Regions from separate parts of the Erwinia magellanica genome, predicted to be linked through region 1. Evidence: predicted binding sites of a transcription regulator. Region 1 holds the regulator's gene; the other holds the start of a gene.
The links. The regulator LexA, encoded in region 1, represses DNA repair genes until DNA is damaged. The targets are predictions, from matches to a motif close to TNCTGTATGTACATACAGNA.
Positions count from the first base shown of each region.

Region 1 (8,073 bases):
TTATTCCAGTGCAGGAACAGCTCGCTTTTCAGCATGGGATAGATCACGCTAATCTGGCGCAGCAGCTCGGCCCGCGTCACCTCACGGTAATGCATCAGGATCACCGCTATCAGCGACGGCATCACCAGCATGTGATGAACGTTGTTGCGGTAATAGGTCATCAGCACCGCCTGCTCGCGGGGCAGGACGATGATTTCACCAATATTATCCTGCTCAATTTCAAACTTGTTCATGCTCAGAGCGTGATCAAGCAGCGCTTCCGGCGTCATATCCGGCACGGTAGAGTCTGAAGAGTAGGGCACGTTGCGCAGCAGCTGTACATAACAGGTCAGCTGACCGATAAGCTGCTCACGCGTCAGAGAGCGCTGGCGGGAGGCCAACAGCGCCGTCACGCAAAGGTTCATCGCGTTCGCGGCCCCGGCATTGTTAATGCTCACCATTACGCGCTGAGCAATATCATTGACCGCTGGCGTCAGCCAGGCCGGGCGCTGTGCTTCAATCGGGTCGATAGCTTCCCGCCACTCCGGCACATGCTTGTTGAGATAAGCCACCAGGGGCAAAGGCTCACCAAAGTTCACGTAGCCCTGGCCGAGATTACGCAGCTTACGCAGCCCGCGAACCATCGACATAAAGCCCTCTTTCTCTTTGGTGGCACCGCGCAGCTCTTTTGCGTAAGTGCCTACCTCCATCACATGCTCATAGCCGATATAGATCGGCACCAGCGTGATAGGACGGTTACCACCGCGCAGCATCGCCTGAATCGTCATCGACAGCGTGCCGGTTTTCGGGTCCAGCAGACGACCGGTACGTGAGCGGCCACCCTCCACAAAGTATTCAACCGAATAGCCACGGGTAAACAGTTCACCCAAATATTCGCGGAACACGGTGGAGTAGAGCTTGTTACCTTTAAAGGTACGCCGGATAAAGAAGGCACCCAGACGGCGGAAAATCGGGCCAGCTGGCCAGAAGTTCAGGTTAATACCGGCAGCGATGTGCGGCGGCACCAGACCCTGGTGATAGAGCACATAAGAGAGCAGCAGGTAATCCATATGGCTGCGGTGGCAGGGCACATAAACGATCTCATGACCGTCCTGAGCCAGCTGACGCACACGCTCACCGCCGTTGACGTTAATACCCTGATAGAGTCGGCTCCATGTCCAGCCCATGATGCGGTCCGTCAGGCGAATCGCTTCATAGGAGAAATCCGCGGCAATCTCTTCCATCAGCTCAATGGCATTCTGCTGGGCTTTCTCGTGGGAGATTTTCTTGCTGCGCGCCTCATCCTCTACGGCTTTGGCAATGGCTTTCGACTGCAACAGCTTGTTGAAAAGGTCCTGACGGACGGGCAGACGGGGACCCACCGCAGCCAGACGCTGGCGGGCAAAGTGCATTCTCGCCACTCTTGCCAGCTTCTGCGCAATGCTTTTATCCGTACCGTGTTCGGTAGCCATGCGGCGAAGCGACACCATAGGCGAAAAACGCACAAAGCTGTCGCGGCCTAACCAGAGCACGGCAAAGAATTTCTGTACACCATTCAGCACGCGCAGATGGGGTTGATCGTCACCCTGCACTTCGCGGCCAGGTGCCCGACCAAACATCACCGAGACCGGCACCATCTGCACATCCAGCAAAGGATTGCTGCGGTGGAGATCCAGGTACTCATGGAAGAGTTTCACCGACTCCACGTTTGGCACGAAATAGGGGAAAACACGCGGCCCGTCATGGATAAAGACGTGACGAGGCAGTACCGTTCCGTCGATTTCAAGCGGCTCCAGCGGATCGGGGAGATCCTGTTTGCGGCACTGTTCACGCAGCGCCAGCAGATCGGCCTTTGAATCATAGGGCAGCACATACATAATAGGGCGCGATGTGTCGAGCGACAGCTCAGTGACCGGCTCGGCAGGAATCGCTTTACTCTTTACCAGAAATTTAACCGGTAAATTCAATAGTTTATAATATAAATTACGCCAACCTGACATAGACAACATGAAGCCTCTTGTTAGCAAAGCGCCGCAAGCATACCAGAAAGCGCCAGTGAGATCTGTGGTGTTGCAAATTGTGCGCCACCCAGACATTGACGTTAATCATCACAAAGGGTTCCCTCATTATGGCAAATAACGTCACCGGACTGACCCGCATTATAAAAGCCGCTGGCTACTCGTGGAAAGGAATACGCGCTGCCTGGCAAAACGAGGCGGCTTTTCGGCAGGAGGCGGTGGCTGCCGTTATTGCCACCCTCGTCGCCTGCTGGCTCGACGTGGATGCCATTACGCGAGTGCTGCTGATAGGGTCTGTGGTGCTGGTCATCATCGTAGAGATCCTCAATAGTGCGCTGGAGGCGGTGGTGGACCGTATTGGCAGTGAATTCCATCCGTTGTCTGGCCGCGCGAAGGACATGGGCTCTGCTGCTGTGCTGCTGACGATATTACTCGCTATTTTTGTGTGGGTAATGCTGTTAATGGGTTAATTACGGGATGTTTTCCCGTTTTTAGCGAACCGCCGCTATTTAAGCAGGTTTAGGTTTTCAATGCGCAAATACCTGTATATACTCACAGTCGACTGTATAAACAACCAGGGGGCGGGATGAAAGCACTAACGGCAAGGCAGCAGCAGGTTTATGACCTGATACGCGACCACATTAACCAGACCGGCATGCCACCGACGCGGGCGGAAATTGCTGCGCAGCTCGGCTTCCGTTCCCCTAATGCGGCTGAAGAGCACCTCAAAGCGCTGGCGCGTAAAGGCGTGATTGAAATTGTCTCTGGCGCATCACGCGGTATCCGCCTGATGATGGAAGATGAGACAGGGTTGCCGCTGATAGGGCGCGTTGCTGCCGGGGAGCCTTTACTGGCAGAGCAGCATATTGAAGGGCATTTCAAGGTGGATCCGGGCCTGTTTAAACCCGGTGCCGATTTCCTGCTGCGCGTCAGCGGGATGTCGATGAAAGACATCGGTATTATGGATGGCGACCTGCTTGCCGTGCATAAAACTCAGGATGTCCGTAACGGCCAGGTAGTGGTGGCGCGTATTGATGATGAGGTCACGGTAAAACGCCTTAAAAAACAGGGAAATATTGTGCATTTACTCCCTGAAAACAGCGATTTCCAACCGATCGTTGTCGACCTGCGTCAGCAGACGCTGTCGATTGAAGGGCTGGCCGTGGGCGTGATCCGCAACGGTAACTGGCTCTAACGATCGGGGCCGGGCGCACCCTCAGAGCGGTGCGTCATTGGTATCGCGGCACCGGCCTGGTGCCGCGATAGTGCTTATTAGCCAGTCGCACAGTGGATGATAATGCGATTATTTTCCCCCTCGGATAAACATCTCTGGCGGCTGGCGCTGCCAATGATCCTGTCAAATATCACCGTGCCGCTACTGGGGCTGGTGGATACGGCGGTCGTTGGCCATCTGGATAAGCCTGCCTATCTTGGTGGCGTAGCCGTTGGCACCACGGCCACCAGCTTTCTCTTTATGCTGCTGCTGTTTTTACGCATGAGTACTACCGGCCTCACGGCACAAGCTTTTGGCGCCGGAGATAAACCTGCTCTGGCTCGTGCGCTGATGCAACCCCTCCTGATAGCCGTGGCCGCTGGCCTGCTGTTTGTTCTCCTGAAATCTCCCTTAACGCATCTTGCGCTTTCCCTTGTTGGGGGCGACAAAGAGGTGCTGCATCAGGCCGCCCTGTTTATGAATATTCGCTGGCTCAGCGCACCCGCCACGCTGGCGAATCTGGTGCTGCTTGGCTGGCTGCTGGGCGTTCAGTATGCGCGAGCGCCGGTGATCCTGCTGGTGGTGGGGAACGTGGTGAATATCGCGCTGGATCTCTGGTTGGTGATTGGCCTGAAATGGGGCGTGCAGGGTGCCGCTGCCGCGACGGCCATAGCGGAATATGTCACCATGATTATCGGTTTAGTGATGGTGTGGCGCGTGCTGAAGCTGCGCGGTATTTCGCTGCCGGTGTTAAAAACGGCCTGGCGGGGCAACATCGGGCGGCTGTTGCGTCTCAATCGCGACATTATGCTGCGCTCCCTGCTGCTGCAACTCTGCTTCGCCTCACTGACGGTTCTGGGGGCGCGGCTGGGGGGCGAAGTTGTCGCCGTCAATGCGGTGCTGCTTATGTTCCTGACATTTACGGCCTATGCGCTGGATGGCTTTGCCTATGCCGTTGAAGCCTGCTCTGGCGAGGCCTTTGGGGCCAAAAACGCAGAGAAGTTGCTCTCCGTCTGGCGCGCCGCCTGTCGTCAGGCAGGGCTTGTGGCGCTGGCTTTTTCCCTGATTTATGGTCTTACAGGGCCGCAGATAGTCGCCTTGCTGACCTCCATTCCGTCCCTGCAACAGCAGGCCGACAGTTACCTGTTCTGGCAGATCGTGCTGCCCCTCTGCGGAGTCTGGTGCTATCTGCTTGATGGTATGTTTATCGGTGCAACGCGAGCCAGCGAAATGCGTAATGGTATGGTGATTGCGGCTGCGGGGTATGGCCTGACGCTGTTTACCGTTCCGCTGCTGGGCAACCATGGGCTGTGGCTTGCAGTGACGGTATTCCTGCTGCTGCGTGGGCTGACGCTCTGGCTTATCTGGCGTCGACACTGGCAAAACAACAGCTGGTTCGCGCAGTGAAATTATTTGTTACTCTCCTCTGCCGCTTCGTTAATGGCTGATTTACAACGCCTTTTTACAGGGCGCGTTGTGCATCGGTTTTGATTCTGGCGTAAAATTTTGCCAAACAGAGCAAGATTCTAATCTTCTACTATAATTATCGTATGTCAGGCGATTGAGCAGCGTTTTATGTTGTTGCTCTCAGTTTCGCTGACAAGATAATCCTAAAGCTGTGTAAACCTAAGGTCGAGGAGAGACAAGATGAATAAAGACGAAGCCGGCGGTAACTGGAAACAGTTGAAAGGTAAGTTTAAAGAAAAATGGGGCAAGCTGACCGATGACGACATGACTGTTGTTGAAGGCAAACGCGATCAGCTTGTTGGCAAGATTCAGGAACGTTACGGTTATGGTAAAGACCAGGCTGAGAAAGAACTCAGCGAATGGGAAACCCATAATAACCACCGTTTCTGACAGCCAGAGAATTCTCTGACAAGAATTTAGCGTTTCAGGACGATGCTCCTACCCAGGCACATGGACTGTGCCACTTAATCCCTTCAGACACCTTGTTTACTCTCGCCCTTCAAATAGATAATTCACTCTTCTGGCACCATCCCTCCGCGGCAAAATCCCTGTATAGCATCCATTTGAGCCTGTCTGCTCTGTAGCAAATTTTCAGTGTAAGTTTGTCACTTCACAGGGCAACCAGTCTGCGTTACAGAGAACCAGCGCTTTTGCTTTAGGCCCGCCTTGTGGCAGCGCTCCTGACCCGGCAAATTTTTATTATTCCGCATCTGAAGCCCGCGCTTTTAAGCGTTAATGCTTCTTAACGCCCGCGTTTCTTCGGGGCGGGGGTATGATCGTGCTGGCACGCATCCTGATGGGTACAGGCTTCAACTTCAACGCAAGTATGGCATAAACCATGAGCTTCAATAACGCTATGCGCCAGGGCGAATCCGGAAGTTAGTGCCAGTGATTTCAGGATATTCTCCACGCCTTCCGCCTGCTGTTCCGCGACGGAACCACACCTGTCGCAAATTAACATGGCTGATGTGTGTGAAGGTTGTTCGAAATGATGGCAAACCACATAGCTGTTCGTCGATTCCACGCGGTGGACAAAACCCTGCTCCAGCAGAAAATCGAGCGCGCGATAGATGGTAGGCGGCTTGGCCTGAGGCTCTGATGCTCTCAGCAAGTCCAGCAGGTCATAAGCACTGATCGCACCCTGATGCTGGCTCATTAAGCGCAGCACTTCCAGGCGTTGAGGCGTCAGCCTGACATTACGTTGCTGGCAGATCGTTTCCGCCTGCGACAGGATTTTTTCAGGACTGCTTATGCTCATAACTTTCCCCTCAGGCCAGATCAGATTGTTATGTTATCACGCCCACCGCAAAACGCCGAATTCAGGCAACACGCCTCTCTCAGCCAGGTTTTACGGCGCTAAATCATTGAACTTACGCTGGAACTGAAAGAGATTTGCACTAAAGCTAACCTGTTAACGCCCGTTAATGAATTGAGCGCCAGTAAACTGTGCCAAAGAATATCCATAAAACTTTATTAATGTGAATTGCAGCCTGTGCGGATAATCGGTACTTTGTTACGGCGGTTATAGTGCATTTAAGATAAAAAAAACGTTACGGACAGCTTATGAATCTGCCTGCTAACAGATAAATAAAACGGCAATAAGCCGAAAAGCCCCACCATTGTTACTTACTTCTCAGCAATGAAACGCTGCCTCTATGTCCATTATTCAGGCAGCAGAAAACTTCACGCTTTTAACGGCGTTTTCCTCTTTGTCTGGATGGGTCTCAAGTAAAAATGGTAAAATTAATCCGTAAGTTGAACAGCTTTTCCCGCCCTGTAGTATTTCCCATTTTATTTTTGGCTCCCCTCAGCGCTCTGGCCGCCGGTAACTATTACGATGCGCGCAACGATGCCATGGGCGGTACAGGTGTTGCCTCTTCCACTTACGGCACTGCCGTACTGGCAAACCCGGCGTTGATGACCAAAGCGCAGCCGGACGACACGGTAAGTATTATCCTTCCGGCAGCGGGTTTGCAGGTCACGGATAAAAACAAGCTGATTGATAAGGTTGATGACCTGACTGACAGCGTTGACCGTTATCAGGATCTGGCGGGTAGTCTTACCAGCTTTGCCGATTATCCAAAAGTTCAGGCAGCAGCGGGTGATTTAGCCAGCCAGCTACGCGGCATCAAAGGTAATCGGGCATCGGGCACGGCAGGCGCAGCCCTTGCGGTCACTGTTCCGAATGAAGTTCTGCCGTTTGCCTTTGTAACTAAAGCCTATGGAACCGCAAGCGTGAGAACGGACGTTACGCAAAGCGACATCGACTATTTGCAGGGTGTAGCTGATGGCACCGTTTTCCCACAGCCTGGCGATCAGGACAAGTTGACCTCTGCCGGATTAGGGCGCGGCGCGATTGTCTATGATTACGGCATTGCCGTAGCGCATGAGTTTACTGTTGCCGGGCATCCGGTTTCTGTAGGTGTGACCCCTAAGCTGCAAAAAACCTACCTCTATAACTACAGCGCCTCGGTTTATAACTACGACAAATCAGACTTCAAAAAGGGCCGCTATAAAAACGACGATACCGGCTTCAACATTGATGCGGGTGTGGCAACGGACGTAGGAGATAACTGGACGCTGGGCCTGAGCGCGCAGAACCTGATTTCCCGCAATCTGGATACCAAAGAGGTTAACGGCTACAAGGATACTTACCAGATTAGCCCTGTCGTTACGCCTGGCGTCGCTTTCCATACCGAACGGCTCACCGCCGCGCTGGATGTGGACGTAACCCCAACCAAGCGTTTTAAAACGCAGGAAGAGAGCCAGTATGCCGGTGTGGGTGCCGAATACCGTCTGCTGAGCTGGTTGCAGCTGCGCGCCGGTTATCGGGCGGATATGAAGTCTAACGATACTAACGTTTATACCGCCGGTTTCGGTCTGTCACCCTTTAACAAGGTGCATCTGGATCTGGCCGGCATGAAAGGGGATGACAACACCTGGGGCGCGGTTGCTCAGCTGAACTTCACCTTCTGAGTCTTCTCTCAGGTCAGGGCGCATTCTGAATGCGCCCTTTTTTCGTTATGGCTCTCTCGCAGCCCGGCGGGTAATGCTTGCCGCCGCCGGGCATGTTATCATTGTGCACATTATCGTCATTTGTTAATCACACCGAGTTTGCGCGCTTTATGACCCCAATTTATCCTGCACACCGTTTTTCCGTCGCCCCTATGCTTGACTGGACCGATCGCCACTGCCGTTATTTCCTGCGTCAGCTGACGCAGCATTCGCTGCTCTATACCGAGATGGTAACCACCGGCGCTATTATTCATGGCAAAGGCGATTACCTGGCCTGGAATCAGCTGGAGCAGCCTGTGGCCCTACAGCTTGGCGGTTTTGATGCTGCTGCGCTGGCAGAGTGCGCAGCCCAGGCAGAAGCGCGCGGCTATAACGAAATCA
Region 1 covers NZ_JBCHVC010000003.1:531,247-539,319, reverse strand. Annotated here, with positions in the region: gene plsB (glycerol-3-phosphate 1-O-acyltransferase PlsB) at 1-1,979, opposite strand, end outside; gene AAH450_RS14235 (diacylglycerol kinase) at 2,108-2,467, shown strand; gene lexA (transcriptional repressor LexA) at 2,584-3,192, shown strand; gene dinF (MATE family efflux transporter DinF) at 3,295-4,617, shown strand; gene AAH450_RS14220 (CsbD family protein) at 4,858-5,067, shown strand; gene zur (zinc uptake transcriptional repressor Zur) at 5,420-5,935, opposite strand; gene AAH450_RS14210 (conjugal transfer protein TraF) at 6,412-7,653, shown strand; gene dusA (tRNA dihydrouridine(20/20a) synthase DusA) at 7,803-8,073, shown strand, end outside.

Region 2 (8,073 bases), on a different contig from region 1:
CGCCCGCACAACATATCCCATGCCTGGTACTGAGCATCGCTTTCGGAACGGGCCAATTCCTGTAGCGCGTCGTCGGGAGCCACGATATGAATAACAGGGTCGCAGTGCAGGATGCGGGCGCGCGGGTCCGCGAGCCAGATAGCATCGCAGGCGGCGATGGCAGCCCTGACCAGTAAGCGCTTAATAACCATCCCTTCAGGCAGCGATTCAGCCTCAGAGAAGGGGAAAAAGCCTACCGAGAGCGCCCAACTGGTAAAAGAGATCTCGTTTATCGGAGAATAGATGGGGGCATCGTCATAAAACGGGGCCAGAAAACGGGCCAACGCACCTGAAAACTCAGCAAAGCGCTGAATAAAAACCGCCTCAGAAACCAGCGCTTCCGCCGGAAAACCATAATGGCAGATCGACCAGGTTATCTGGATGCCAGCTTTTCTGGCCGCCCTTATACAGCGCTCAACGGCAGAAAAATCATAACCTGAACGGGTAACACACTGTCGCCAGCCAGCGCTCTCCCGCACGGTGGTAATGCCTAACTCAGCCAGTGAAAAATAATCTTCCTCTACTTTACTCTGGTGCCCATTGGTAAAAGTCATCGATAAGGGTATTCCCTGCCGCGTTATATGATCTGCTCCCTCAAAGCCCGCCTGCCAAAAGGATGAAAATGGTGTCATATTTTATTCCAGCTAAAAATAAACTTGCCCACGAAAATCCCGGTCAGGACCTTTTTTATTTTAAGTCCTTTACGCTTTAAAATGAGGCGCAGAGTCCTCATGTTCAGGAGGGGATTTTTAATAACGTCAGGAAATCGATTCTTTGAGTATTAGTCTGAGGTTTGAAAATTACAAATGCAGCAGCAGAAATAAGTTAAATTTTCAGAACTTAATAAATCGGCTGGTTATTAATATTATTGTTTACAACAGGATAGGAGCGGGGTGGTAGCGGGGTTTATTCTGACGCTTTAAAGCGTGACCCTGGACACGGTTTAAAATTATCTCCAGCAAAATCAGGCGGCGTAATAGCTTTTTTTATTATAAATCAAAGGTAAGCTTTAAATATCTCTGAAGAGCACGCATTACATTAAAATAGTTAATGCATTCGACTTTTTGTCGTCCCATTTATAATTAAATAGCAGCCTTATCAGTTAACTTTAACAAGTGAGAGTGCGTTATTTTATGGCCCTGGAATGGCGGAATAATGCCTGACTTAAACAGCTAAAAATAAGTTTGTTTACAGCTCAACAGGGTAAAGTGCGTAACCCGTAACCCGTAACCCGTAACCCGTAACCCGTAACCCGTAACCCGTAACCCGTAACCCGTAACCCGTAACCCGTAACCCGTAACCCGAAAGCGACAACCCTGCTGACAGAGACATCTGCTATTTTCTTTGCGTAGCAGGACGTAAGAACATCATTGACAGGGAAAGCATGGAAAAGATCACCAGCGCGACAGTAGCGCTGCTTTGCGCAGAGATCAGGCCAAACAGCGTGGCGCCAACAACCTGACCCGCGGCCAGCATAAAAAAGACCACGCTGGCACCGGTCGCCGGGGCCTTCTCCAGGGCGGAGACGCCACAAACCAGCAGGACGCCAGTCAGGGTGATATAGCCCAAGCCACAGAGAGCAACCGCAGGAAAAAACCACCCTGACAGCTGGTGGCTGAACGCCAGCAAAAGCAGGGGAGCAGCCATACAGAGCTGAGAAGCACGGTAAACCTGGTGCAGACCAATGGAAGAGGCAACCGGGCCGGTCAGCACGCCCAGGATCCCCGCTGCACCGCTAACCAGCCAGAGCAGATTTGCGGTACGGGCATCGACGCCAACGTGATGACGCAGGATCTCGGGGCCAAAACTCCACCAGGCGGCGCTGGCCATTCCACTTACAAAGGCAATAATCATCAGGCGTACCAGCGCCCGGCAAAAAAGGGTTTCCCGCCAGCTTCCCTTCTCTTCACCCAGACTCACGCTTTCACGCGGCAGCCAGCGCAGGGCGGGAATGGCACAGAACGCCGCCAGCAGGGCAAAAATCCAGCAGGCCATGCGCCAGCCACCCGGCACAAAAAAGAGTACCGGCACGGAGAGAATGATGCCGGCGCTGGTTCCGGCATTAATCAGGGTATTCATCCCCGGCTGCTGTTTTTCGCTAACCACCCGACTTACCGCGTCGGCAAGGGAAGGCGAGGCGAGGCCGGGGCTTAAACCGGCAATAAAAATTCCGGCAGCAAGCCCTGCGGGAGCGGACGAGAGTGCCAGCACAATCAGACCGACTGCGGCAAACCCTGCGGCTGCGACCGCCATCAGACGGGGGCCTGCGCGCCTGGCCAGAAGCGGTGAAAAGAGGATGGTCAGGCAATAAGCAATAAAGCTACAGGCAGAAAGCAGGCCTGCTACCCGTGGCGTGAAGGGAATATCGCGTACCACATCCGGCATCATCAGCCCCCAGGAGAAGCGGGCCATACCGTAGCTGACGGCAATCAGCGAAAAGCCGGTAATGCCAAGCGTCAGGACGCTTTTCATCGCTTCACCTCTGGCCTTGCAATCAACCGACTGGCCGCGTCTCCGGCATGGCGGGCGGCGTCTGTGCCTACCACCAGCGCAGTGGTAACAGCCCCTTCAAACAGCATCCAGAGCGCATCAGAAAGCGCATCGTTTTCCTCTCCCTGCGCGTGGCTGACGCAGGCCGCGATGTACTTTCTTAGCGTGTAGCGATAGTCGAGGGCGAGCGCTGCCAGGATAAGATCCTCTTCAGCATACTCGCCCCAGGCTTTCATAAAGAAGCATCCCAGCGCGCCCTGTTCCTGCATCCATTTACCCAGCACGATAAACAGCTGGCTTACTGCCTCCGGATGCGTGGGGTGAAAGAGATCGGCAAAGAATCTTTCACTTCTTGCCGTCATAACCGCACTGGTGAGCACCTCCCGTGAGGGAAAATAGCGGTACAGCGTCCTGGTGGAGACCCCCGCTTCGCGGCAGATCCGGTCCGTGCTGGTGGCATGGAAGCCGTTGAGATAGAACAACCGCTCGGCGGCCTCGAGGATATCTTGTTTTTTATTCATCCTTAAAAAGTAAACCGATCGTTTTACTTTTGCAACCTGCACCGGTAAAAAGCGGCTCAGCTCCTGCCTGCCGCATTTCCTTATGGCAGCCCTGGCCCGCTACCGCGCTGCATAAATAATGTAAGTAATCACGCCAAAGATGTTCAGGCCCTGTTCATCATCAATATCGATAGAGGGATAGCTGGGGTTCATGGAGAGCAGCCTGACGCAGGGGGTAAGCTGTAGCTGTTTCAGGGTAAATTCGCCATCAATGGCCGCAATCACCCGGTCGCCATGCTGCGGCTTCAGCGAGCTGTCCACCACCAGCAGATCGCCGTCGTGAATATTGCCCTCGATCATCGAATTCCCGGCAGCGCGAAGAAAGTAAGTGGCGCTGGGATGAGTGACCAGCAGCTCATTCAAATCAATTCTGGACTCAACATAGTCTGCTGCCGGGCTGGGAAAGCCACAGGCCACGCGCTCGACATACAAGGGCAGCGTCAGGGAAAGCGGGGCCTCAGCCAGCTGATAGATATTCATTATTATTACTCAATGTTACTGTGTATATGTACAGTATTATCAATTACGCCACCTGATCAAGTGCTTAGTAAGGAGAAATTTCTACTCTTCTGTTCCCTGAGAAAATTTAGCGATTGCTGGCAGCCGTTTTCAGCCCTTCTGCCAGGAGAACAGCAGCCAGAACTTTTAGTGGCAGGCTACAAAGTGAACAGCAGGTTAATTTGTAAAATTCCAGTAAAAAGTGCCTTCGGTGACTGCATCTACTGAAGGTTTTATCGGCAAAGCCGATACCAGTGCTGAAGGGAGGAACAGGAGGAACAGACAGAGGATGATAAAGCGAATTCAGGTACAGCAACTGCGGCTCGGAATGTATGTGCATAAGCTGGAGGTTTTCTGGCTGAAGCACCCGTTGGTGCATAACGATATGCTACTCACCACCGATATGCAGATTCAGATCATTGCAGAAAACGACATCAAAGAGGTCTGGATAGATCTCGCTAAAGGGCGCGGCCCTGATAAAGCTGAAGCCGGGGACGGATCGGATCAGCACATTGCTTCGTGTACTCGGGGCGGTATGTATGAAGAGATCGGCCAGGCGCAGGCGATCTGCCTGAATGCCAAAGGGCAGGTGATGGGGATGTTCAGCGATGCCCGGCTCGGAAGAACCATAGACACGGGCAGCACGTTACCGCTGGTGGATGAGATTGGCGGATCGATCAGTCGCCATCCGGCCGCGCTACTGAGCGTGGTGCGGCTTAAAACCCATGATGACTATACCTATCTGCATTCAGTGGCGGTCTGCGCATTGATGGTTTCGCTGGCGCGCCAGCTGGAGCTGAATGAAGAACAGGTGCGGCGGGCGGGCATGGCCGGGCTGTTGCATGATGTCGGTAAAGCGGGCATCCCTCTGGAGATCCTCAACAAGCCGGGTAAGCTGACCGATACAGAATTCGCCCTTATGAAGCAACATCCGGTCATCGGTGAAGCCTTGCTGCGTAAAAGTGGCGGGGGAGAGGATTTGCTGGATGTGGCGTTACATCATCATGAGAAGGTAAACGGCTGCGGTTACCCGCACGGACTGAAGGGCAACGAAATTTCGCTGCTGGCCCGGATGGCTGCCGTTTGCGATGTTTATGATGCTGTTACCTCAAACCGGCCCTACAAGTCCGGCTGGAACCCCGCCAGCGCCATGCATCAGATGGCGAGCTGGGAAGGGCATTTCGATCGGAAAGTGTTTTATGCCTTTGTGAAGGCGGTAGGTATCTATCCGGTAGGGTCAGTTGTTCGCCTGGCTTCCGGGCGCATTGCGGTGGTGGCAGAACCCGGTGACGCTTCCCTGCTACAGCCGAAAGTCTGCGCGTTCTATTCGCTGGTCACTAACCAGACCATCTCGCCAGAAAAGGTCGATCTTTCGGATCGATTTTGTTGGGACAGCATTACCGGCCCGGAAGAGTCCAATTACTGGCAGGGAATGGATCTTAATGCACTCTGGATGGCACCGGTTGCCTGATCTGCGGCTAAACTGCGCATTGCCTTATCGTCCGGTGGCCAGCAAGGTCTTCTATCGTTAACCCCTCTCTGCACATTCTCTTTACCTCACTTCACTTCACTTCACCTTATCCCGTTATCAGCGTTATCTGACCTTGCCCAGCTCTACTTTTCCCGATCCATACAGAGAAACATTTCGCCTTTATCCTATGTATTTTTCTCCAGTGATTTGCCAGTCTGTGTAACCAGAATCAGGCTGGTCGCCCCGTTTCGCCTGGCAAAGTCGGGATCAGTCACTATACTGAATACTGATAATGTTGCGTTTTCCTCGTGCGTTGGGGTCATACAGATTTTTCTGTCCCAGCCCGTTTATCAGGCGGATTCACTGCCTGCTTAACGTAGCGCCGTAACATACTCAATCAGGAGGAATACTTTGAACACCCAGAATGAGTCCGGTCCCCGGTTAGCCGTGGGCGGACAGTATGCTTTCTTCTTTGATGTTGACGGGACACTGGCTGCAATCCAGTCCCGACCAGATGAAGTGTTTATCCCGGAACAGGTTATTGCGCATCTCGCCCGGCTCGCCCGGATATCAGGGGGCGCGCTGGCACTGGTCTCAGGCCGTCCGATTGCAGAACTGGATGTGCTCGCTTCTCCTCTCCATCTTCCTCTGGCAGGCGTCCACGGCGCTGAACGCCGGGATGCTCAAAACCGCGTTGATCGTCTCTCCCTGCCGGATGAGGTTGCCAGCTCGCTCTCACTGCTGCTGAGCGATGCAATAGCAAAGATGCCCGATACCCAACTTGAAGCCAAAGGCATGGCCTTCGCGCTGCATTATCGCCGCGCGGAGCACTATCAGCAGGAGATCCTCGCCCTGGCCGAAGCAATGTGCGAGCGTTTCCCTATGATGACGCTGCAACCAGGCAAATGCGTGGTGGAGCTGAAGCCGAAAGGCGTAAATAAAGGCGCTGCTATTAAAGATTTTATGCAGCAGCCTCCTTTTGCTGGCAGAACGCCCGTCTTTATTGGCGATGATCTGACAGATGAAGCCGGTTTTACCGTGATTAATGCCCTGGACGGCATCACCATTAAAGTGGGCGAGGGTCCGACAGAAGCAACTTCGCGGCTGGCGGACGTTAACGCCGTTTATCACTGGCTGGAACAAACACTATTACAATTAGATGAAGACGATACAACGTCGGTAAGGAGTCAAGGTTATGAGTCGCTTAGTAGTCGTATCTAACCGCATCGCTGTACCCGATGGGTCAAAAGCCAGCGCTGGCGGTCTGACCGTGGGAATTATGGATGCCCTGAAAACCACCGGTGGGCTGTGGTTTGGCTGGAACGGCGAAATCAATGAAATCGGTGAAGATGACGAGGAGATGAGCCTGTTTGAACAGGATAACGTCACCTACGCCTCGTTTGGGTTGAATCAGAATGATTACGACCTCTATTACCTGCAATTTTCTAACGCTGTGATCTGGCCCGCCTTCCACTACCGTCTGGATTTAGTTAATTTCCAGCGTGAAGCGTGGGAAGGGTATTGCAACGTCAACACCATGCTGGCAAAACGCCTGCTGCCTTTCCTGAAGCCAGACGACATTCTCTGGATCCACGATTATCACCTGCTGCCTTTTGCTGCTGCGCTGCGTAAGTTGGGGGTAACCAACCGGATTGGCTTCTTCCTGCATATTCCTTTCCCAACGCCGGAAATTTTCAACGCGCTGCCGCCGCATAATGAGCTGCTGGAGATGCTGTGCGATTACGATCTGCTGGGCTTCCAGACGGAAAGTGACCGTACCGCGTTCCTGGAGTGTCTGTCACTGATGACGCAGTTGCAGACCACTGGCAAGCAGCATCGCGCCTTTGGCAACACTTTTGCCACCGAGGTTTATCCTATCGGGATTGAGCCGGACAGCATTAAAGAGATGGCTGAAGGGCCGCTGCCACCGAAAATGGCCGCGATGAAAAGAGATTTGGGTGATGCCAAAAATATCATCGCCTGTGAACGTCTCGACTACTCCAAAGGGTTGCCTGAACGTTTCCTGGCCTATGAAGCGCTGCTGGAAAATTACCCGGAACACCGCGGTAAGGTTCGTTATTCACAGATTGCCCCTACCTCGCGCGGTGATGTGCAGGCCTATCAGGACATTCGTCATCAGCTTGAAACGGAAGCAGGGCGCATTAATGGTAAGTACGGCACGCTGGGATGGACACCGCTCTACTACCTTAACCAGCACTTTGACCGTCGCCTGCTGATGAAAATATTCCGTCTGACGGATATTGGTCTGGTGACGCCGTTGCGTGACGGGATGAACCTGGTGGCGAAAGAATATGTCGCCGCACAGGATCCGGAGGATCCGGGTGTTCTGGTTCTCTCTCGCTTTGCCGGTGCCGCCAATGAGCTGACCTCGGCGCTGATTGTAAACCCTTACGATCGTGACGAAGTGGCTGCTGCCCTGAATCAGGCGGCTACAATGCCCCTGAATGAGCGTATCTCCCGCTACAACGATATGATGGCGGTATTACGCAGAAACGATATTACGCACTGGCGTAAAAGTTATCTTAAGGATTTAGAGGCAGTGGCGCCCCGCAACCCGGAGCATGGAGAGGCCAGTAAGGTCGCTGCATTTCCACGCCTGGCATAAATAGCCAGCCGCAGCAGGGGAGGATGCTCTTTTTCTGGCACAGGTTGTGCCAGGTACAATAAAGGGGGAATTCTCTGCTGCTAGCATAAGTTGTGCCAGACTTGATAAGGGCGATCTCAGATCGCCCTTTTTTTTATGCAAAAAACCGCTAAAAATCGAGACACCTGTCTTAAATTTGTCATAAAAAGTGCCATTAATAAGAAAAATAACGAAAAAAGGGGAGGGAAGCTAAAGAATGAGCGAAAACTGCCGATACTACTGTGAAAAGTAAAATTCCTTCTAAAACATTCACATCCCTTATGTTACTCCCCGTTACATCCCTTTTCACAGCCTGAACACAAGCCTGGCAAGGCTTACGGAACGTTATCGCTTCCTGTTAAAAACCTGTG
Region 2 covers NZ_JBCHVC010000001.1:1,481,300-1,489,372, reverse strand. Annotated here, with positions in the region: gene AAH450_RS06810 (FAD-dependent oxidoreductase) at 1-671, opposite strand, end outside; gene AAH450_RS06805 (MFS transporter) at 1,375-2,511, opposite strand; gene AAH450_RS06800 (TetR/AcrR family transcriptional regulator) at 2,508-3,050, opposite strand; gene umuD (translesion error-prone DNA polymerase V autoproteolytic subunit) at 3,150-3,569, opposite strand; gene AAH450_RS06790 (HD-GYP domain-containing protein) at 3,877-5,058, shown strand; gene otsB (trehalose-phosphatase) at 5,470-6,279, shown strand; gene otsA (alpha,alpha-trehalose-phosphate synthase) at 6,254-7,684, shown strand.
Region 2: the regulator LexA is predicted to act here: its motif matches at 3,586-3,605, upstream of umuD (translesion error-prone DNA polymerase V autoproteolytic subunit).